DNA from 3 places in the Dorea sp. AGR2135 genome. Region 1 is predicted to be linked to each of the others. Evidence: a T-box and tRNA genes for the amino acid it is inferred to sense, from the RefSeq annotation. Region 1 holds a T-box; the other regions hold tRNA genes.
What was found. A T-box is a leader RNA that pairs with one kind of tRNA and senses whether it is charged. The one in region 1 lies ahead of leuS (leucine--tRNA ligase), so its partner is inferred to be a tRNA-Leu.
Positions count from the first base shown of each region.

Region 2: it has a tRNA-Leu gene. The T-box ahead of leuS (leucine--tRNA ligase) is inferred to sense a tRNA for this amino acid. The anticodon was not compared.
Region 3: it has a tRNA-Leu gene. The T-box ahead of leuS (leucine--tRNA ligase) is inferred to sense a tRNA for this amino acid. The anticodon was not compared.

Region 1 covers NZ_ATVU01000010.1:33,689-41,253, forward strand. Annotated here, with positions in the region: gene G593_RS0108085 (replication initiation factor domain-containing protein) at 1-70, opposite strand, end outside; gene G593_RS0108090 (hypothetical protein) at 129-458, opposite strand; gene G593_RS0108095 (helix-turn-helix domain-containing protein) at 709-1,392, shown strand; gene G593_RS0108105 (penicillin-binding transpeptidase domain-containing protein) at 1,980-2,870, opposite strand; gene leuS (leucine--tRNA ligase) at 3,186-5,615, opposite strand; T-box leader at 5,675-5,912, opposite strand; gene G593_RS0108120 (selenium metabolism-associated LysR family transcriptional regulator) at 6,215-7,123, opposite strand.
Region 2 covers NZ_ATVU01000001.1:11,415-18,979, reverse strand. Annotated here, with positions in the region: gene dnaG (DNA primase) at 9-1,784, opposite strand; gene G593_RS0100095 (deoxyguanosinetriphosphate triphosphohydrolase) at 1,878-2,882, opposite strand; gene G593_RS0100090 (MATE family efflux transporter) at 3,009-4,340, opposite strand; gene G593_RS0100085 (MarR family winged helix-turn-helix transcriptional regulator) at 4,496-4,963, opposite strand; tRNA gene G593_RS0100080 (tRNA-Leu) at 5,190-5,274, shown strand; tRNA gene G593_RS0100075 (tRNA-Leu) at 5,324-5,408, shown strand; tRNA gene G593_RS0100070 (tRNA-Leu) at 5,462-5,546, shown strand; gene G593_RS0100065 (hypothetical protein) at 5,650-6,066, opposite strand; gene G593_RS0100060 (Y-family DNA polymerase) at 6,101-7,565, opposite strand, start outside.
Region 3 covers NZ_ATVU01000012.1:23,267-30,831, forward strand. Annotated here, with positions in the region: gene G593_RS0108980 (potassium channel family protein) at 1-581, shown strand, start outside; gene G593_RS0108985 (nucleotidyltransferase family protein) at 600-1,208, shown strand; gene G593_RS0108990 (putative bifunctional diguanylate cyclase/phosphodiesterase) at 1,171-2,946, opposite strand; gene G593_RS0108995 (ABC transporter ATP-binding protein) at 3,301-4,026, shown strand; gene G593_RS0109000 (SufB/SufD family protein) at 4,044-4,970, shown strand; tRNA gene G593_RS0109005 (tRNA-Leu) at 5,193-5,275, opposite strand; gene G593_RS0109010 (LamB/YcsF family protein) at 5,371-6,141, opposite strand; gene accC (acetyl-CoA carboxylase biotin carboxylase subunit) at 6,282-7,565, opposite strand, start outside.

The sequences.
Region 1 (7,565 bases):
GTTCTGGAAGAAAACTCCCGCTTCTTTCTTCCAAAATTACCATACCTCCTCTCTGCAATAGCGTTGCCATTGCCCTGCCCTCAACCTGCCGTTTGGTACGTCAGAACGAGGGCAGGAACTTTGACCGCCTACATATTTTTGTTTGGAACAGGGCGGATACCCTTACAGGTAATCTTCTCCACTAATACAGGAAAGTTTCCTCTCTGCACATAGGGGGCATATACTGGTTCTTCCAGTTCCACCACCGCATAAGGCTCAATCTTCGGAAGTTCCGTTGCTTCCAAGCGAATATCCACGCTGTTCCCAAGCTTCATGCTTCCAAGATGAAGTTTTAAGGCTTCCACTTCCTCTGTTTTCTTCTTACTGTCTTTATCATAACGGTAACAGTTATCCGCACCCATGAAACGAAGTTCTCCAAAGGCTTCTTTTACCTGTTCTTTTGTCAATGTAATCTGCATACACATTCCTTTCTCCCCGTTGAACCGATAGGTCAGTTTCTCATATTTTCATTTTCCTATTACGACGTCGTTTTTAGTTCAGTTATTTCTGAACTTGATTGTATATTAGCACAGTTATATTCGTTTTGCAATAGTAAGTTTAGTTTTTTATAAACTTTTTGTTTTCTTTTTTCTGAACTTGTGGTATAGTGTACTTAGACGATACGATATGAGAAGTTATAACGAGATATGGAAAGAGAGGGTTTTTCAGATGAATACAATCGCAGAACGGATTAAATTTGCCATGAAAGCAAAAAACAAGAAACAGGTGGATATAGTCAAAGATACAGGTATCAGCAAAGGGGCGTTCAGTTCCTATCTTTCGGGACAGTACAACCCGAAAGCCGATAAAATGGAACTGATTGCCGACTCTTTAGATGTAGACTTGCGGTGGCTTTACGGACAAAATGTGCCTATGGAACATACAAGCCAAAATGACAATGCTCTGCAATATGTCTTTTACAACAACTCCTGTTCCGAGTATCTTCTTGATAATTTAGACGATATATATATTGCCATGATGACGCAGTATACCGCCCTTATTCCACGCTTTTATGTTCTTGTCAATCGTGCTGGAAATGCAATGCACATACTGCCATTATTTTTGAAAGAGGATAGTTCCCAATTCTATGAATGTCCGTCTGATTTCTTCTATTCCGACAGGCATACCATTTTTACAAGAGATTTTGAAAGTATTCACATGATATTAACAACAGCCACGATTTACTATTATGGAATTGATACAAAGAGTTATGAACCGAAAGTTACCATGCTTTCCTACTCACAGGCTGACGACTGCTTTTATATCGACAACGGAATACACGACGGTCACATCAAGGCATTTGAGAAAGAACTGACGAAAGAAGCACTTTACTTAAAACATAACGCCCAGTAACAGACAAGAGGACTTGCAAGGTTTCTGACCTTGCAAGTCCTCTGCTGTATCATGGTGCTGTTGGCTGTGTCCGTTCCGTCAAGGACTGCCCTACGGCGTATCGGCTTCGCCTTGTTCCTTGACCTCACTAGGTATAGACAAACTGGAATACGTTTAATCATTCTTACACATTTATTGTGTTTATTTGAATAACGCAAACAAAAGTACACAATAATGTAGTAATATTTATAAAAATATTACTAATTTTTTTATTCTTACAACGAGAGCCAATGCTGATAATGATAAATATAACACTTAAAATCAGAAAAAACAAATTCCATAAGTTCAAATGATACATAGGAGTACCTTTTATAAATCTTGACACCAAATTACTAATATCCCCCAATAAAATAAGCACAGTTAAAGTTGTATCCGCAATATACGATATAAAAGCAAATCGTTTAAACTTTTTGTAAGACCATATAGCTACCGACAAAATCAACAATAGAATAGGAAATGAATAAATAAAAACAAAAAACCACATTAACTTTGTTGATGAACCTATTGCGTCCATTTATACTCCCCTTTCCTCTAAATATAAAATATCTTTACTCTATTATTTTTAGAGCAATTTCTTGAGCAAGACTACTTGAAACTCGTTCTTTTTGCAAACTATCTTCAAGATATACAGCAAAATATTCTCTTTGTTGTCCCTTTTCAGTAAAACCTATAAACCATGCTTCTCCATTTGTGCCAGAACCCGTTTTCCCATATACTTTTTTCTCTTGCTCATCTTCAATTAACATAATTTTCTTTAATATTTCGACATTCTGACTATCATAGAAACTTTTACCTTCAAAAATTTTTAATAAAACCTCTACCTGTTCATATGGCGATATTTTTAAAGATGAACCTAGCCAAAATCCGTTTAATTCTTTGTATGGATTTATATTACTTCCTTCCCATGCAGAAACATCGCAATTACCATACTCCAACTCACTTAGTTCTTTTTTTACTTCTTGTTCCCCCACATTATTTATAATCTGATGAAAATACCATATACAAGATGTCTGAAACGCTTTTTTCAAAGTCAAATTCTCGTTCCATTCCGGATTTGGATATTGAGTTCCATCATAGTTCATAGTGGAAGTTTCATCTTTAATAATATCGTTGTGTAGTCCTATTAATGTAGAGATAATTTTAAAAGTTGAATATGGGGATACTTCTTGTTCTGCCATATCTTTATTGTACAGAGAATACTTGTTTTCTGACGGACTATATAAAACTGCACAACCAGTAATACCATTAAAGTTGCCACTTAAATCAAGTGTTTCTTCCTCATTGCTCTCGCTCACTTTTTCTTCTGTTTTATCATCTGTTTTTGATTGTTCTAATTGATTTGTTTCTATCAACTCCACTTTTTCTTCTCTAGATGAACACCCCGATAACATTATAAAACATATTACTGAAATACAGGTAATCTTGAATAATCTTGACATACTTTCTCCTTACAACTTCCAATTTGTTACATTGTCATAATATCATAATTTGTAAGTATTTACATCATTCCTCATAAAAATAACGCAGACAATATCTCTACTATCTGCGTTATTCCTCTAATGTCTTTTTGAAATATTTACTCCATTTTCTTTCAACTTTTACTCCAAATTTACTCCATCTTAAAAATCTGTTACGATATTTTGCGGTATTCTACGATACCTTTTCTTTGAAGAAAAATGTCTGTAACCCTTGATTTCAAGCCAACTTTTCAATATTTCCAAGCACTTTATTCTGTTGTGAGATTTTCTCTCAAATTATTTCATCACAATATTGATAATCTTCTTCGGAACGTAGATTTCTTTTACGATATTTCCTGTCAGTTTATCTGCGATTGCTTCTTTTCCTGTTGCAATTGCATCGTCTTTGGAAATGTCTGTTGGTACTGAGATGACAGCTTTTGTCTTACCGTTGATCTGTACAGGTACCTGGATTTCGTCATCTTTCATCTCATTCTCATCATATGTCGGCCATCCGGCTTTGAATACGCTGCCTTCGTGTCCTAACTGCTCCCAAAGTTCCTCTGCTACATGAGGTGCAAATGGGGAAAGCAGTACTGCAACTGTTGACAGTGTCTCTTTGTCAATTCCGCCTTCTTTCTTAGCAATCTCGATGAGCTTATTGTTGTGTTCCATGAATGCAGAGATGACTGTATTCAAACTGAAGCTCTCCAGACGTGTCGTTACATCATAGACAAGTTTATGACGCTCTTTGATCATCTCTTTCGAAGCTTTTACATCTGAATCTTTGCTGTCCATAACAAGATTCCACAGACGTTTCAGGAAACGGTTTACTCCATCGATTCCACGGTCATCCCACTCTGCGTCTAACTCCGGTGGTCCTACGAAAAGCTCATACATTCTCAGGGAATCGCATCCATAATCTCTTACAAGATCATCCGGTGATACAACATTTCCCTTAGATTTACTCATCTTGATTCCGTTCTTTCCTGTAATCATTCCCTGGTTGAACAGTTTGTGGAATGGCTCGTCAAAGTCAATGACTCCGATGTCGTTCAGGAATTTTGTATAGAATCTGGAATACAGAAGGTGAAGAACGGCATGCTCTACTCCACCAATGTACATATCTACCGGAAGCATCTCATCCGCTTTTTCTCTGGAAACCAGTTCTTTGTCATTATGATTATCCACATAACGCAGGAAATACCATGATGATCCTGCCCACTGTGGCATTGTATTTGTCTCTCTCTTAGCGTCAGCGCCACACTGTGGACACTTGCAGTTTACCCACTCATCGATTGCAGCAAGCGGTGACTCACCAGTTCCTGTCGGCTCATAGGATTCCACCTCTGGCAGACGAAGTGGCAGTTCTTCTTCCGGTACCGGAACATTTCCACACTTCGGACAATGAACGATCGGAATTGGCTCTCCCCAGTATCTCTGACGTGAGAATACCCAGTCACGCAGCTTGTAGTTTACGGTTGCGCGTCCGATTCCTCTCTCCTCGATGATATGTGGTGCCTCTTTTTTCAGTACAGCAGACTCCATACCATTCCACTCACCGGAATTGATCATTGTTCCGACAGCGTCTGTGTAAGCCTCTGTCATATTCTCGATCTCTTTACCATCTTTTGCAATAACCTGAATGATCGGGATATTGAATTTTCTTGCAAACTCGAAGTCACGGTCGTCATGAGCAGGTACACACATAATAGCTCCTGTACCGTAATCAGCCAGTACATAATCAGATAACCAGATTGGAACCTTTGCTCCATTTAACGGGTTGATCGCATATGTTCCTGTAAATACGCCTGTCTTTTCTTTATCCTGCATACGGTCAACATTAGATTTCATAGATGCATCGTAAATGTATTTTTCTACTGCATCTTTTGTCTCGTCTGTTGCAAGGCTCTTAGCAAGTTCATGCTCCGGAGCCAGTACCATAAATGTTGCTCCGTGAAGTGTATCTGGTCTTGTTGTATAAACTGTGATTTTCTCATCTCTTCCTTCTACTGGGAAATCTACCTCTGCACCGTATGATTTTCCAATCCAGTCAGCCTGCATCTTCTTAACTTTCTCAGGCCAGTCAAGCTTGTCCAGATCATTTAGAAGTCTGTCTGCATATTTTGTGATACGAAGCATCCACTGACGAAGATTCTTCTTTGTAACTTCAGCTCCACAACGCTCACATTTTCCGCCTACAACCTCTTCATTGGCAAGACCTGTCTTACAGGATGGGCACCAGTTGATCGGGAACTCTTTCTCATAAGCAAGTCCTTCTTTGAACATCTTTACAAAAATCCACTGTGTCCACTTGTAGAAGTTCGGATCTGTTGTGTTGACTTCACGATCCCAGTCATAAAGAGCCGCAATCTCATTGATCTGACGCTTAATATTTTTAATATTAGCTGCTGTTGAAATCTCCGGGTGAACTCCCATCTTAATTGCGTAGTTCTCTGCCGGAAGTCCGAATGCATCCCAGCCCATTGGATGAATGATATAATAACCCTGCTGTAATTTATATCTGCTCCATACGTCAGAAATTACATATCCTCTCCAATGACCTACATGAAGTCCGTTACCTGAAGGATATGGGAACATATCCAGGCAGTAATATTTTTCTTTTTTCTTTCCATTCTCATCAAACTGGACATTGACCGGATTCTCTTCCCATTTATCACGCCACTTTTTTTCGATTGCCTTATGATTGTAAGGTATCTTAGACATATTGATTTCCTCTCTTTCTGCAATACTGCATCTAAAATAAATGAAAGCCTTCTCATCTCCAAAGAGACGAAAAGGCTTGATTCCGTGGTACCACTCTTCTTCATATGAATTCTCATATGCACTCATTGCTTCTGTAACGGGAAGTCCCGCTCCTGCCTATGTTGTCCTTACGATAAATGTCTGACCTGTTCAGCAGAAGAACTCCGAGGCGAGTTGGGAGATTACGTCATTGCCTTGCACCTGCCGGCAACTCTCTGAAAACGATAGGCTCTTAATACTCCTCTTCCATGTCTCTTTCATATTCTTCATTATTATAAGGAGAATGATAATATAAGTCAAGACTCAATCCGAAGTTTTCAATGTTTTCTATTGTTTCCTGGATCCAAATTATATCTGTAATTTGGATTCTGATTTTCCACCTGTACATCTAACGTATAAGTTCCAACATGAATTCTTGAATGTTTTTTACACTTGTTATAGGAAGAAAGAAGCATATTTCTATTAACTGAAACATGCTTCTTTCTTTTTTGCACATTCTTAATTATGGTAAACCCTGCAGGGGGAGCAGGATTTCTATAGGAAATAATACTGTTCAAGTATTAACCTGAAATCTTCTGACATTGCTGTCTGATAGACTTAATCGCACTAGTAATAGGAATCGTCATAATCCGGTCTTTATGATACAAAAGATAAATCTGTCTCTCTGTATTCACATTCGGGAATTCAAACTTCAATAATTTCCCCAATGTCAGAGAATCCTGAATTGCCAGACTACTTACAAATGCAACTCCCATTCCTTCTTCTACACTTCTCCGGACCAGATCGGAAGATTCTGCCTGCATGGCAATCTTCAACGGCTTTGCATGCAGATTCAGCGCTTTCTCAATGCTTTCATATGCAATCTTTGTTCCACTGCCTGATTCCCGTATAACAAATGTCTCTTTCTTCAGCTTATCAAGCGGAAATACCCCATTCAGACTCCGATATTCTTCTGTATTCGGTGTCGCAAGTACAATCTGATCTTTTAGAAGCGGCATACACATACATTTCTCATGATTGGTACGGATACTCCCTATTCCAAGATCTGCTTCAAATCTTAAGACCGACTGGATCACCTGACTGCTGTCTCCTTCCAGCATACGATAATCAATCTCAGGATATTTAAGTCTGGTCTGTTTCATAATCCTCGGAAGAATATAATTCCCCGGAACTGATGAAGCAGCAATCGTTACAGTTCCTTTTACTTTTGCTTCCGTCTTATTCAAATGTGCCAGTGCCTCATTTTCCGTCTCCAGAAGCCTGACTGCATATGGATAAAACAGAACTCCCTCTTCTGACAATATCACATCTTTTGTTGATCTAACCAAAAGCTGGACTCCCAATTCCGCTTCCAATTGCTTGATATGAGTACTGATTGTCGGCTGTGAGACAAATGCTTTTTTTGCAGCAACAGAAAAGCTTTTACAGTTGACAACATTAATAAAACTTCTTATGTAATCCAATCTCATTATTCTCTTTTTCCTCTTTTCCCCATGTCTTTCTAAAAAATGTCTTTTTAGTTTCAAGAATGCCTCGGCATTCTTGCTGCGAGGTGCGCGTCATGCAATTGCATGCCACACTTCTACTGCGCACCTCTGCAAGTCTACACTCCGTTTCGGTCGGCGCAAAACCATTGTCCACCGGACAATGTGCGCCCTGCCGGAGGCTATATCAGCTGGGGGATTGACTCCTAGCTGATATATATTTTAAATCTCCTCGTCCCAAATGTCGAATTGATAGTTTTCATAGTTTTATTGAATTTTTCTATACTTTATTAACGTTTCCAATAGATTTTCTTTTATTTATCAAGATTATTGATATTTATCTATTTCATTTTGTATCTGCTCTTATAATCACAACCTAAAAATAATTAAATTATGACATGAAAAATCCCACATTTCTGCGGTTTGT
Region 2 (7,565 bases), on a different contig from region 1:
TTTTATCCTTAATTAATAGAAATATGCAATTTTTCAAGGTCCTGCAACGCCCGTTTTGCTTCCATCAGCTTCTGCAATCCCTGTATATCGGTCGGATCAAGCTTTGCTGAGTGTTCTTCAATACTATTCTTCTTTACCCGGATAATTGTCTCTTTTAATGCCTTTTCCTGTTCATGTGCTGTTTTAATTTCCCGGATTCTTGTATTAAAAAGCGCTGCCACCTTACGATGTTCCTCTTCATCTGTAAAATGATTCATGATCTGCGCCGGATTGAGCTTTCCCTGTTCGTGCTGCGCATATAAAAGCTCAGCTACAGTCCGATATATCCCTTCCGGAAAATCTTCCGGATGAATATACTTCTGGATCTGTGCAAATACATTCTCATCCGATGCCATCCATGTCAGCAGAATTTTCTGTGACTTTCGTGTACCATCTTCCTTATCCAGGTTCTGACTCCTTGTAGATCTCGGTCTTTCCACCGGCTTTGCAAGTCCGGTCTGAACTGCCATTCGTCCGACCAGTTTTTTCAGATCTTCACTGCCGACATGATAAGTTCCTGCAACTGCATCAATGTAGTTATTGCGCTCTATCTCTTCATCAAACTCTGTAAGCTTTCTCGCAGCTTCCTTCATAAAGTCCGTTCTGCCTTCCGGCGACGTCATATCATAATCCCGTTCCAGAATTTCAAGACTGAACATAAATCCATTCCTTGCCTTCTGGATCCGTTCTTCAAAGGCTTCTGCACCGAGATTTTTAATAAATTCATCTGGATCTTTATACGGTTCCATCCGAATGATTTTTGCCGTAATCCCAACTTCACGCAGAATCGGTCCTGCCCTCAGAGCTGCTTTCGTTCCTGCCTCGTCACTGTCATACGTCAGGTAGACTTCATTGACATACCTTTTGATAAGCGCTGCATGTCCCGGTGTCAGGGCTGTTCCAAGTGACGCTACTGCATTGGTAAATCCCGCCTGATGCAGGGAAATCACATCCATATAGCCCTCACAAAGCAGAAAATAAGGCTTTCTCGACTTTCTTGCTCGATTCAGTCCATACAGGTTCCGGCTTTTGTCAAAAATGATCGTCTCCGGTGAGTTCAGATATTTTGGCTTTGCATCACCCATGACACGGCCGCCAAATCCAATAACACGGCTGTTTACATCCATAATCGGAAACATGACCCTGTTCCAGAACTTATCGTGAACTCCGTATTTTTCATCAATACTGATCAGACCTGCCTGCGAGATCATATCGTCTTTGTAGCCTTTTGATTTCAGATACTTGTACAGATCATCACTGTACTTGTTCGAATATCCCAGACCAAATGCTTTGATCGTATCGTCACTTAGCTTTCGATCTTTTAAGTATGTAAGGGCATGTCCCCCTTGCGGCCTTAGAAGCTGTACATAAAAGTACTGTGCTGCTGCCTTATTAATTTCCAGTAATATAGCTTTTGTATCTGCGCGCTTTTTCGCCTCCCCAGAATACTCCGGTTCCGGAAGCTCTACGCCTGCACGATCCGCCAGATATTTCAGTGCCTCTACAAAAGAATAATTTTCATATTCCATCAAAAATGTGAATACATTTCCTCCGGCACCACAGCCAAAGCAATAATACATCTGCTTCTGTCTGCTGACTGAAAATGACGGGGATTTTTCATTATGAAATGGACATAATCCAAAGTAGGAGCTTCCTTTTTTCTGAAGTCTCACATAACTGGAAATTACATCTACGATATCATTTTTTGACCGGATTTCTTCCACTAATTCCTCTGGATAATACATATCTGCGTCCTTTCATTTTTCATCATCTCTTCCTCAAATCCAGAAGAAGAAACGTCCCTACTATTAATATTCGACACAAACTTTATATTTCCTTTAATTTTTCCAAGATTCTGGGATAAAAAATTCCGTAAATTTCTTCACTGCATAAGTATCCGTCATTCCTGCGATATAATCGCACACGACCTGTGACAGCTCTTCTCCCTTTTTTAACATATTCTGTGATTGTTCCGGAAGAAACTCCGGATTCTTTATATAGAATTCATATAGATTGGTAATCATATGGATTGCTTTGCCCTCTTCCTTCTTGGCAACCGGGTTACGGTAAACATTTTCAAACATAAATACACGAAGACCCTGCATAGCCTCATGAACTTCCTCAGACATCTGAATCACCGGGCGATCCACACTGTTGATAATAACATTATGTACGAGTGTGTTCAGGCGTCCTTTCACCGAAGTTCCCAAAACATCCGTATATTTCTTCGGAATATCTTCTTCTCTTAAAATACCGCCACGGATTGCATCATCAATATCATGATTAATATAGGCGATCTTATCTGACAGGCGCACGATCTGTCCTTCCAGTGTTGACGGGCATCCGCTTGTTTTGTGATTCCTGATCCCGTCAATGACTTCCCATGTAAGATTCAGTCCCCGTCCTTCCTTTTCTATAGATTCCACCACTCGCACACTCTGCTCATTGTGTTTGAAACCTCCCGGGCAAAGTTCATTGAGCGCACGCTCCCCTGCATGCCCGAAAGGTGTATGTCCCAGATCATGCCCCAGGGCAATTGCTTCTACCAGTTCCTCATTAAGCCGGAGTGCTTTCGCAATTGTTCTTGCATTTTGTGACACCTCCAGTGTATGTGTCAGCCTTGTACGGTAATGATCTCCTTTCGGAAGAAGAAACACCTGGGTCTTCTGCTTCAGTCTGCGGAACGCCTTGCAGTGTACGATCCGGTCACGATCACGCTGAAAGACCGGACGAATATCACATTCCTCTTCCTTAATCTTCCGGCCTTTTGAATTCTTACTCAATGTCGCATAAGGACTTAAATACTCCAATTCTCTTTCTTCCATCTGCTCCCGAATCGTCATAGAATCACGCTCCCTCTTCACACTTGTATAATCATACTTTCATTATACAATACAATTCCGTCTGCTGGTACTGTTTTTCACATTATATTTTCTTACAGAATATCCTTATCCCTGATTGATGTATTTTTACATATAATGATATTTCTTTCGCTGTCTGCCAAAAAATGCAACTGTCATAAAAAGTGTAAAAAGTTCTGCCACTGTAACGGCACTCCAGATTCCGTTCACTCCAAAGAATACAGGCAGTATCAGAACTGCCGCCATCTGGAATAATAATGTTCGAAGAAATGAAATCGCAGCCGAAATCATTCCATTGTTCAATGCTGTAAAGAATGCTGATCCATAAATATTGAATCCATTGATCAGAAAACTGATAAAATATATCCTGAATCCGTGTCTTGTCATCTCAAATAATTCTGCGTCATATCCCACAAACAATTTTGCAAGCGGTGTTGTAATCACCTGAGAGAACACGAAAAGTCCAATCCCCCATGTTCCAATCAGACTCAAGCTCTTTTTGAATATATTTTTCAGCTCACTGTGATTGCCGGCACCATAATGATAGCTGACGATTGGCGCACTTCCAATAGAATATCCGATAAAAACAGCAATAAATATAAAGTTCGCATACATAATAGATCCATAAGCCGCTACTCCATTTTCACCGGCCACTTTCATAAGCTGCAGATTATAAAGAGAATTTACCACTGAACTGGACAAATTCGTCATAAACTCGGATGCACCATTGCTGCATGTCTTTAATAAAATTCTGCTGTCAAAACTTGGTCTTCCAAGTCTCAGAAAACTTGAATTTTTTCGTGCAAAATAAAAAATCGGGAACAATCCGCCGATAAATTCTCCGCATACTGTCGCAACTGCTGCCCCTGCAATTCCAAATCCAAGATGGCCCACAAACAAATAATCCAGAACCATGTTGGTCACACCTGCCACAATGATAACTTTTAGCCCAAGTTTTGGTTTCTGTGCTGCTACAAAAAAGCTCTGAAACATATTCTGCAGCATAAAAGCCGGAAAAGAAATAAATGTGATGCGCCCGTACAACACACAGTCTGAAAGCAGTTCACCGTCTGCGCCAAGCATCACTGATATCGGACGAATCAAAATCATTCCAAGAAGACTGACTGCTATGCCACCAATGATCGTAGCATAGACTAACATGGAAAAATATTCATTTGCCTTTTCTTTTTTCCCTTCTCCAAGAGTTGTTGCTACAATCGCGCTGCCTCCGGTACCAATCATAAATCCAAGAGCTGAAAGTCCCATCAGAATTGGCATAATTAAATTGATTGCTGCAAATGCAGTCTTTCCGACAAAATTCGACACAAACAGACCGTCTACAACACCGTAGATCGATGTAAAGATCATCATCACAATAGACGGTAATACAAATTTTATTAATTTTTTATAAGTAAAATGATCTGATAATTGAATCTCCATAAAAAATCTACTCCTCTTTTTCAAGAATGCCTCGGCATTCTTGCTGCGAGGTGCGCGTCATGCAATTGCATGACATACTTCTACTGCGTACCTCTGCAATCCTGCCGTATGCTATATCAGAAGTGCAATAACTTCTGCTTCCATAAAATCCTCAACTATACTTGAGATATTTGAAGCTTCTGGATATTCGCTTTTAATTCCATATTATATTTTTCGTAAAGTTCCAGCATCTTCTTGCATTCTTCCTTACTCATACCAGAAAACGCCTGATTCTCTGCCTCTATCACCGGATAAATCTTCTCTTCCATAAGTTTCTGCCCCTGTTCCGTCAGATAAATATGCATATCACGACCTTTTCCTTTTTTCAGTATCAGATATCTGTCCTGTTCCAGCTTACGGATCGATGAATTCACTGTCTGCTTTGGAATACAGCACATCTGACTGATATCGCGCTGCAAACATCCATCCCCCATCTCACAAATGGCATATAGAATATCAAATCCGCTTAATGACAGTCCTACCTTTGTCGCAGCCTCACGGTATACATCATTAAACTCTTTATAAATGTGATTAAACTCTATGAGTTGACGACTCATGTATAGTGTTTTCTGTTTTGACTCCATTGTTTTCCTCCTTAAGTCCGATTTCATACTTATTACATTATAGTCCGATTTCGTACTCGTGTCAAGTGTTTTGCTCGCTATTGCCAATCCAACTGAAAGAAGGAAAGAACGAAATCAAAACAATTCGCAAAAGAACAAAAAAGATGAAAAAAAGCAAAAATTGTTGTTGCTTTTTCCCTGAAAGTGTAGTAATATAATTTTCGGGCAATCGAGAAAAGCCTTTTATGCGGAAGTGTCGGAACTGGCAGACGAGCAAGACTAAGGATCTTGTAAGCATTGCGCTTGTGTGGGTTCAAGTCCCATCTTCCGCATTAACTTTTCAACAATATATTGCCTGCAATCGTGAAAATGATTCAAAATGCGGAAGTGTCGGAACTGGCAGACGAGCAAGACTAAGGATCTTGTGACTATTGCAGTCGTGTGGGTTCAAGTCCCATCTTCCGCATTAACTTTTCAAATTTTATATTGTTTGTAATCATATAAATGATTTTCATAAATGCGGAAGTGTCGGAACTGGCAGACGAGCAAGACTAAGGATCTTGTAAGCATTGCGCTTGTGTGGGTTCAAGTCCCATCTTCCGCATTAAAAAACTCAGGTAAAAGTACCTGAGTTTTTTTCTTAAGAATCACAGCGTTTCCTGCCTCTAGACTTCAAAATCATTGCCTTGCTTTGGTCTGCTTCTAACTTATTCTATTTCGCTGATATCTTCAAGTGGTATCCTGCATCCATCTTCCAGCACAAGAATTTTTTGATATTCATCGATTTTTTTCACGATTCCTATTTTTGTCTTATAACTGCCACCACTTTTTCTTCCATCCGGAACATAATATACAAGTTGGATTCTCTGCGCCGGCTCTGACACAATTTTTTGAAGCTTCACATTCAATTGTTCTTTCATCTCTTCATCCAATTCCATACGCATATCTGTAACTCTTGCCGCCTCCTCGATTGCTGCCTGGTGTCCGGTCAGTGCTGCAAATGGCGCAAACTGTGCTGCCCGGTCTTCCACCGGCATAGGTTTATGCCTTTTCGAAACAGGATGTGGCAGATTGATAATATCTTCATAATTTAAATTTGTATTCTCCCTATCATATCCAGTCATTTTCCACCTCAATTTATTCGCCATTACTACGTTTCTATGCTTTGTGCCCGCCAATCTGACTATTCCTCTCAACAGCCGTGGCACCTTCTTCCAGATTCATACCTTTGAGGAGAGCATTTTTTCCAAATTTCTTTTTGATATCCAGTGCTGCATGCTGCAGTTTCTTTTCCCGTTCCAGCTTATCTTTGCGTTTCTGCTGTTCCTCTTCCTGGTGACTATAATCGGTAAATAAATCTAACTGTTCAAAAGAAGCCTTCTCTTCCGCCAGCGATTCATCGACAACATGATTTGCCGTAATATATACACGGCGTATGAAAAGGTCAGGATTCACGATTTTGTCATACAATTCCAGAATCATCTCGATCATCTCTATTGAAGAGGAAGTTCGGTTTTTCAGATTTGCTGTTCCATGTGCATGCTTGGGTACTTTTCTTCCATAGCGGTCCTCCGTAATTTCCCCTTGATACTGTTTCTTTTTGTTTCCACTTTCCAAATTACCAATATCATAACCAACTGTCAGAACAAGCTGATCTGTCACAAGATGCTTATCCACCAGATCAAGTGCCAGAAGGTCTGTCATTTCCTTAATGATCAGTCTGGTCTTTTGAAAATCATATGGGCAATGCAGTACCTGTCCGGAACCAATGCTGTTACTCTCTGATTTATAGGCTTTGACTTGAGCAATCGTACAAGGTTCCCACCCCCATGCATGATCAATGAGAAGCTCTGCATTTACCCCAAACAGCCGATACAGCAATTCTTCATTATAATAATCTGTTTCTTTTCCAATGGAACATCTCGCCACATCTCCCATGTTATAAATGCCATGAGACAAAAGTTTTTTTGCGTACCCCTGTCCAACCCTCCAAAAATCCGTAATTGGCTGATGCGTCCAAAGCAAACGTCTGTAACTGATCTCATTGAGTTCTGCAATTCTGACCCCATTGTGATCTGGTTCCACATGTTTTGCCAGAATGTCCATGGCAACTTTACAAAGATACAGGTTCGTTCCAATTCCTGCAGTCGCAGTCATTCCCATTGTATCATAAATGTCCCGGATTATTTTTGATACCAGTTCTTTCGCCGTCATTCCATATGTGTTCAGATAATCCGTTACATCACACATAATCTCATCGATAGAATATACATGGATATCTTCCGGTGCCAGATATTTTAAATAAATCTGATAAACCCGTGTACTATATTCCATGTAATGCGCCATTCTCGGGGTTGCTACAACATAATCTACAGCCAGATGCGAATTCTTTTCCAGTTCTTTCTTATCAAAAGAAGAACCGGAAAAACAATGTTCCGGTATCTGTCTTAATCTCTGATCATTCACTTCTTTTATACGTTGTACAACTTCAAACAATCTGGCTCTTCCAGGAATCCCATAGGTTTTGAGCGATGGTGACACTGCAAGACAAATTGTTTTCTCTGTACGGCTTGCATCTGCCACAACCAAATGCGTACCCAGCGGATCTAAGCCACGCTCTATA
Region 3 (7,565 bases), on a different contig from region 1:
AAAAATTAGGTTGTGAAGTGGTTGCAATCGATGCAAATATGGAGCGTGTGGAGGCAATTGCGAATCAGGTGTCCTATGCTATGAAAGCAGACATTGAAGATGCAGATTTTATCCGTTCGCTTGGAACGAGGAATCTGGACGGAGTTGTGGTAGCGGCATCAGACAATATGGAAGCAAGTATCATGGCAACACTTGTGTGCAAGGAAATTGGCGTTCCATATGTTATGGCAAAGGCAAAAAATGAACTTCATGCAACAGTGCTTAAGAAAATCGGAGCAGATTCTGTTATTTTTCCGGAAAAAGAGATGGGAATGCGTGTGGCAAGGAATCTGATGTCTGCAAACTTTACGGACTGGATCGCGCTCTCACCGGATTATAGCCTGGTCGAAACAGAAGTGCCGGAAAAATGGGTTGGCAGGACGCTTTTAGAGTTAGATGTAAGAAAAACTTATGACGTTATTGTTGTGGGAATCAAGATGGGAGACAAAGTAGAAGTCAATCCAGATCCAAAAGAACTGCTGAAGGAAGGGAATGTTCTGATTTTGATTGGATCAAATCAGGCATTGGAAGCTATACAGTAGAAGAATGGAGAAAAACGAATGAATTTGATTTTTCTGGCAGCGGGCAACAGCACCCGGTTTGGCTCGAACAAGTTGTTATATAGGTTGAATGGAAAATGTATGTACCGCTACGGACTGGAAGTTGTAGCTGCATTGTGGCAGAAAGGGCTTTTAGATACCATAGTGATTGTGACGCAGTATGAAGAGATCATCTATGACATGGAAGCACATTTTCCGTACATGAAAACCGTGAATCATCCACATCCGGAAGCCGGAATATCCGGCTCTATCCGTCTTGGAGTGGAAAAGCTCATAGAATTGGAAGAAAAATGTGGAAAAACAGGCAGCCGAAAGAGGGAAGGCTGTATGTTTGCAGTGGCAGACCAGCCATATCTGACAAGAGAATCACTTGAAAACATGGTGGAAACATGGGAAGTTTCAAAGAAAGGTATCTTGGTTAGTGAAAATGCTGGAAGAAGGGGGAATCCTGTTATTTTTGCATATAAATATTACGAGGAACTAAAAAAACTTGAAGGTGATGTGGGGGGAAAATGTGTATTAAAAAAACATCTGGACGATGTCCAGATGTTTGAAATGCCAGCGTCAGAGCTTAAAGATCTGGATTCACTGACGGAGATTCATGAATAACCATAACGACCCAAGGATTTTCTTTGGAACATTCAGCATCCGGGAAAAGTTCCAGTGATGTCCAGAAATATCCGGCTTTGAATTTTCTGCGGAAGCGATAGATGACAGATCCTTTTTCATGGAACATACGCAAACGAAGCTGGTCAAGAGTCATGATAGAGCGAAATTCATCTGCATCGTCCGGATGGACTAACTGTTCGTCCAGTAGGCGGGACATGTAGGTCTGATAATCGGTTTCATATTCAATTCCAAAACCTGCAAGAGACGAATCTCTTTTGATCGTTTCCATACCTCCGGTGATCAGATTAAATCTGGAGAGCAGAAGCATATGATCCAGAAGAATCCGGAAAATATTGTCACCTAACTTCCACATTTCCGGGGAATCAGGGAGTGCTTCGCAGACATTACGAATCCGGCTGACCTGTTCATGGGCGGCCCGGAAGTTCTCGATTGGAATCGTCTGAATGAGTTCCTCAGCAGCTTTTACCGACATAGGTCTGTGAAAATAAAATCCCTGACCATAGTTACAGTTCATGGATTTCAGAATCTCGGACTGTTCCTTTGTCTCAACACCTTCTGCAATGATTACAAGACCAAGCCGGTAAGCCATATCTACGATAGATTTCAGAATCTGAATTCCTTTTCCTTTATTCTTTGCATCGATCTGCATGAACTTCATATCTAGTTTCAGATAATCTACATTCGCGTCTTTTAACACATTTAAAGAAGAATATCCACTGCCAAAATCGTCCATGAGCACGTAAAAACCCTTTTTGTGGAAACGGGTAATAGTATTCTTTACAATGGTGTTGCTCTCTGCAAAGACAGATTCTGTAATTTCCACAGGCAGATATTCCGGGGAAATGTGGTACTGCTCTGTGAGCATTGACAAATATTGAGGCACGTCAATATTCGTAATGTCTATCATAGAGACATTGATGGAAATCGGAACAAGTTTGCAGCCTTTATCCCGCCAGGCGGCTAAAGTTTTGCAGACAGATTTCCAGATGTACATGTCAAAGCGGGTAATAAATCCACTGCTTTCGAACAGTGGGATAAATTCTCCGGGTGAGATAAAAGTTCCGTCAGATTTCTGCCATCTGGCAAGCGCCTCCATGCTGACCAGTTCACCGGTCGTCATGTTACATTTGGGCTGAAGATAGAAGATAAATTCGTGATTTTCCAGTCCATGTCGTGCATCCCGGAGAATGCGCTGCTTTAATTCTATTTTTTTAGTCATGCCAGATTCGAAATAGCAGATTCTGTTTCCAATCTTTCCAACGACACTGGAAGCCGCAATCTGCGCATTGTTGCACATCGTGCTGACATTCAGAGATTCGTCTTCAATCCGATAGACGCCGATGGATGGAAGGAAACTATCATCTTGTTCCAGCTTATCAATGTAATGATAAATTGTTGCATAAATGTGGCGGAGTTTGTGACCGTCATCTGGCATGCAGATAAAAAAGTCATCGGCACTAAAGTGTCCGGTGATGTAGTGATCTTCCTGGTGAAGGTTTCGAAGATAGGCAGCAATTTCCAGAAGCAGATAATCACCGCTGTCCTGCCCGTACCAGTCATTGAATAATTTAAAATTCTCAATATCGATGGCTACAATACACCAGCCTTGCGGATGCTTCTGGTCCAGAAAAGTACGCACTTCATTTAAAAATCTTTTTCTTATATATAGACCGCTAAGCGGTTCTAGATCCTGGATTGAGTCCGGGTAATTTGGCATAAAGAAGTCCTCCTGTTATCAAAATTATCAATTCATTTTACGCCAATCACTATTATAACATTCGTCAAATATGAGTTCAACATGGAGAGGAAAAAGAAAGGGGAAAATTCTTATGGAAATTTTTTCCACTTTCTGAATTTGATAAATAGAGGTGACGCGATTAGAGGCGGGAAATAAAATAGAGGTGACGCGGCTGGAGGCATGGAGTATCAGAAAGTGAAAAAATGTAAAATATACTAAATCACTTGGAATAAAAGGTGACAACATTTTTCACATGATTTATAATAGAAAGGTGTCTGGGGTTTTTGCCGGGACATTTTGAAATCTGATATGGGTCAGAAGGGAGATTATGTTATGCTGGAGGTAAAGAATCTTACATTCCAGGTTCAGGAGAATGGAGTAGAGCGAAGCATTGTTGAAAACATCAGTTTCAATGTTGCGGATGGCGAGATGCTTGTCATTACCGGACCAAATGGTGGAGGAAAGTCCACACTTGCGAAAGTTTTAATGGGAATTGAAAAAGCAAGCGCCGGTCAGATTATTTTAGATGGAGAGGATATCAGCAATTATGATATCAATCACAGAGCAGATGCAGGAATCGGTTATGCATTTCAGCAGCCACCGAGATTTAAAGGAATGACTGTTATGAAGCTGTTGTCACTCTCAGCAGGTAAAGAATTAAAAAGAGAAGAGTGTTGTAAGCTTTTAAGTACGGTCGGCCTTTGCGCAAATGAGTACATTGAAAGAGAAGTGGATGGCACACTATCAGGCGGTGAAATGAAACGTCTGGAGATTGCAACCGTACTTGCAAAATCGCACAAATTATGTATTTTTGATGAGCCGGAGGCAGGAATAGACCTTTGGAGTTTTTCCATGCTGATCGAACAGTTCGAGAAAATCCACAAAGAAAAGAAGGAAAGCCTGGTTCTCATTTCACATCAGGAGAGAATCATTCAGATGGCAGATCGGATCATGGTCATCGAAGACGGTAAGATCGCGTCCATTGGAGCAACTGACGAGATCCTTCCACAACTATTAGGAAAGACAGCAGATTCTTATAGCTGTCTGACATGCAGATAAGGAGGGAGGAAAGCAATATGATGACGTTAGATGAAATTACAAAAAAAGTACTGGAACAGATCGATGCAAGTGGATTTAAACAGTCAGGTGCATTTAACTTAAGACACAATGGAATTGCCCTCTGCCACGGTGACAGCGAACATATCAAAATTAAGAAAAAGCAGGATAAGCCGGGCATCGACATTTATATTGATGGTAAGACGGATGGAGAAGAAGTACATATTCCGGTCGTTGTAGATGCCACAGGAATGACCGATGTGGTTTATAATGATTTTTATATAGAAGAAGGAGCAAATGTAACGATTGTTGCAGGCTGTGGAATTCACAACAGCGGTTGCAATGAAAGCCGCCATGATGGAATCCACACATTTCACGTAGAAAAAAACTGCAACGTACGTTATGTGGAGAAACACTATGGAGAAGGCGAAGGAACAGGAACAAGAGTCCTCAACCCGGTCACAGAAGTTTATCTTGGCGAGAATTCCGTCTTTACACTTGATACCGCACAGATAAAAGGTGTAGATTCCACTGTACGTGAGAATAATGTATATCTGGAGGCAAACTCAAAACTGTACGTTATAGAGAAGCTGATGACACATGGAAACCAGGAAGCAACTTCCAATATGATGGTAGAAATGAATGGTGAAGGAAGCTCTGCACAGATCGTATCCAGATCCGTTGCAAAAGGCAGCTCCAGGCAGATATTTCACCCAAGAGCAGTCGGTAAAAATCTCTGCCATGCTCACGTACAATGCGACTCTATTATCATGGATTACGCTGAAGTCAGCTCTATTCCGGAGATTAACGCAAAACATGTAGATGCAGCAATTATCCATGAGGCGGCTATCGGAAGGATTAACGACGAGCAACTTGTAAAACTCCGTACACTGGGAATGACAGAAGAAGAAGCAGAAGGAGTCATAATCGAAAACTTCCTGAACTAAAAAATGCTAAAAATTCAAGTCGAACATCCGTGAGACAAGGCGCGTGATTCTGGTCAGCAAAGCTGACATATTCCTATCAGAATCACTGCGCATCCTCGCGGAGCGTTTATCTCAGTCGGAGATTGGACTCCCACTGAGATAAATTTGCTGTTTTTTCTATTTTTGAGCAAAGAAAAACACCATAAACCCTCGAGTTTACGGTGTTTTATATCTTATGTCCAATGCGGAGAAAGGGACTTGAACCCTCACAGGATTGCTCCCACTAGAACCTGAATCTAGCGCGTCTGCCATTCCGCCATCTCCGCTCGACAAAAGATATGATATCATAGGTTGACGGAAAATGCAAACACTTTTTTGAATTTTTTGAAAAAATGTTGTTGTTCTTTCGGTGGAAGGAAAGTTAATTACAAATGTCTTTTAATGGGCTGATCGTAATACCTTCTTCTGCCATAGCTTTTCGGATTTTCTCAACGAAAAGAAGAGCTTTTTCGCCATCACCGTGAACGCATACGGAATCAGCCTGAATGGAAATATCTTTTCCGGTGATTGTTGTAACTTTCTGCTCTTTTACCATGCGGATCACGCGGGCAATTGCTTCATTCTCGTCTTTGATGACTGCACCTTCTTTGCGGCGGTTCACAAGTGTTCCGTCTTCTTCATAAGCGCGGTCTGCAAATACTTCGCTGGCTGCTTTAAGCCCCAGATCTTTTGCTGCACGGATCATTTCACTGCCAGAGAGTCCCATTACGATGATTTCCGGATCATAGGACTTAATAGCTTCACAGATAGCTTTAGAAAGCTCATAATCTTTTGCAGCCATATTATAGAGGGCTCCATGTGGTTTTACGTGCTGCAGGCGCATATTATGGGCTTTGCACATACCTCCAAGAGCGCTGATCTGATACAGAGTATACGCTTTTGCTTCTGCCGGAGAAACGGCCAGATTTCTACGGCCAAATCCCATCAGATCTGGAAATCCCGGATGTGCACCAATCTGAATCCCGGCCTCCTTCGTTTGCTCAATCGCAGTTGTCATCACAACCGGATCAGATGCATGAAAACCACATGCAATATTCGCAGAAGAAATCAGTGGAATAATCTTGTCATCATTTCCAATCGTATAACGGCCAAAACTCTCACCTAAATCACTATTTAAATCAACTTTGTACATAATAACATAACCTGCCCTTCTTTTATAAAATTTAATAATCTATATAGAAAATCAGAAGGCTCACCAGAACGCTTTGCATAACGGAAAGTCAAATCAGTTCTTTTGGCATTCATGTAATAGGTAAATATATAATGTTGCGATTAGTCTATTTTCAGTAACCGCTCAATAAATCCGGTATCTGCATTTCCTTCACAGAATTCAGGATTTTTCATGATCCGGTACTGGAAGTCCAGATTTGTCTCAACGCCCAGGATCACCATCTCGTCCAGCGCAGACCGCATTTTCTGGATTGCAGCATCTCTGTCCGGTGCATGAACGATAACTTTCGCAATCATGGAGTCATACTCGGAAGGAATGCGGTAGCCAGTGTAAAGACCGGTATCAACCCGCACACCATTTCCAGAAGGAAGGTGCAAATGTTTTACCACACCAGGACTTGGCATAAAGTTTTTTTCCGGAATTTCAGCGTTGATACGGCACTCAATGGCATGTCCGCGTGGTGTGACCTCTTCCTGAGTGAAGCTAAGCGGCTCGCCCATGGCAACACGGATCTGTTCAATAATCAGGTCTGTGCCTGTAACCATTTCTGTGACACCGTGCTCGACTTGAATACGGGTATTCATTTCCATGAAGTAGTAAGTTCCGCTTTGGTCAAGAATGAACTCGATCGTTCCGGCATTTGTGTAACCAACAGCTTTTGCGGCAAGAACGGCATCGTGGTTCATGGAAGCGCGGGTATTGGCAGTGATAGCCGGAGAAGGAGATTCTTCAATCAACTTCTGGTGGTTGCGCTGTACAGAACAGTCACGTTCGCCGAGAGCCACTACATTTCCATGAGTGTCAGCCATGATCTGGATCTCTACATGGCGTGGGTTTTCAATATATTTTTCAATGTACATGGTGTCATCGCCAAATGCGTTGGCAGACTCTCTTTGAGCCATGTTGAAATTGAATTCAAAATCATCTTTAGAGCGGGAGACACGCATACCTTTTCCACCTCCGCCGGAGGAGGCTTTGATCATAACCGGATAACCGATTTCATCTGCAAGCTTTTCGCCGGTCTCTACGTCATAGACTGGATCTTTCGTACCTGGAACGACCGGAACTCCGGCCTCCATCATTGTCTTTCTGGCGTGGGATTTATTTCCCATGCTGTCGATAACATCTGCACTTGGTCCGATAAATGCAATGCCGTGTTCTTCGCACAGACGTACAAAGTCTGAATTCTCAGAGAGGAAACCAAATCCAGGGTGGATCGCATCGGCTCCGATGTTCAGGGCAGCTGTGACAATTTGCTGCATATTCAGGTAATTGTTTCTGGCAGGGCCTTCACCGATACAGATACGCTGGTCGGCGAGCTGTACGTGAAGACTGTCTTTATCTTCTTTGGAATAGACTGCTACGCTGCGGATACCCATATTACG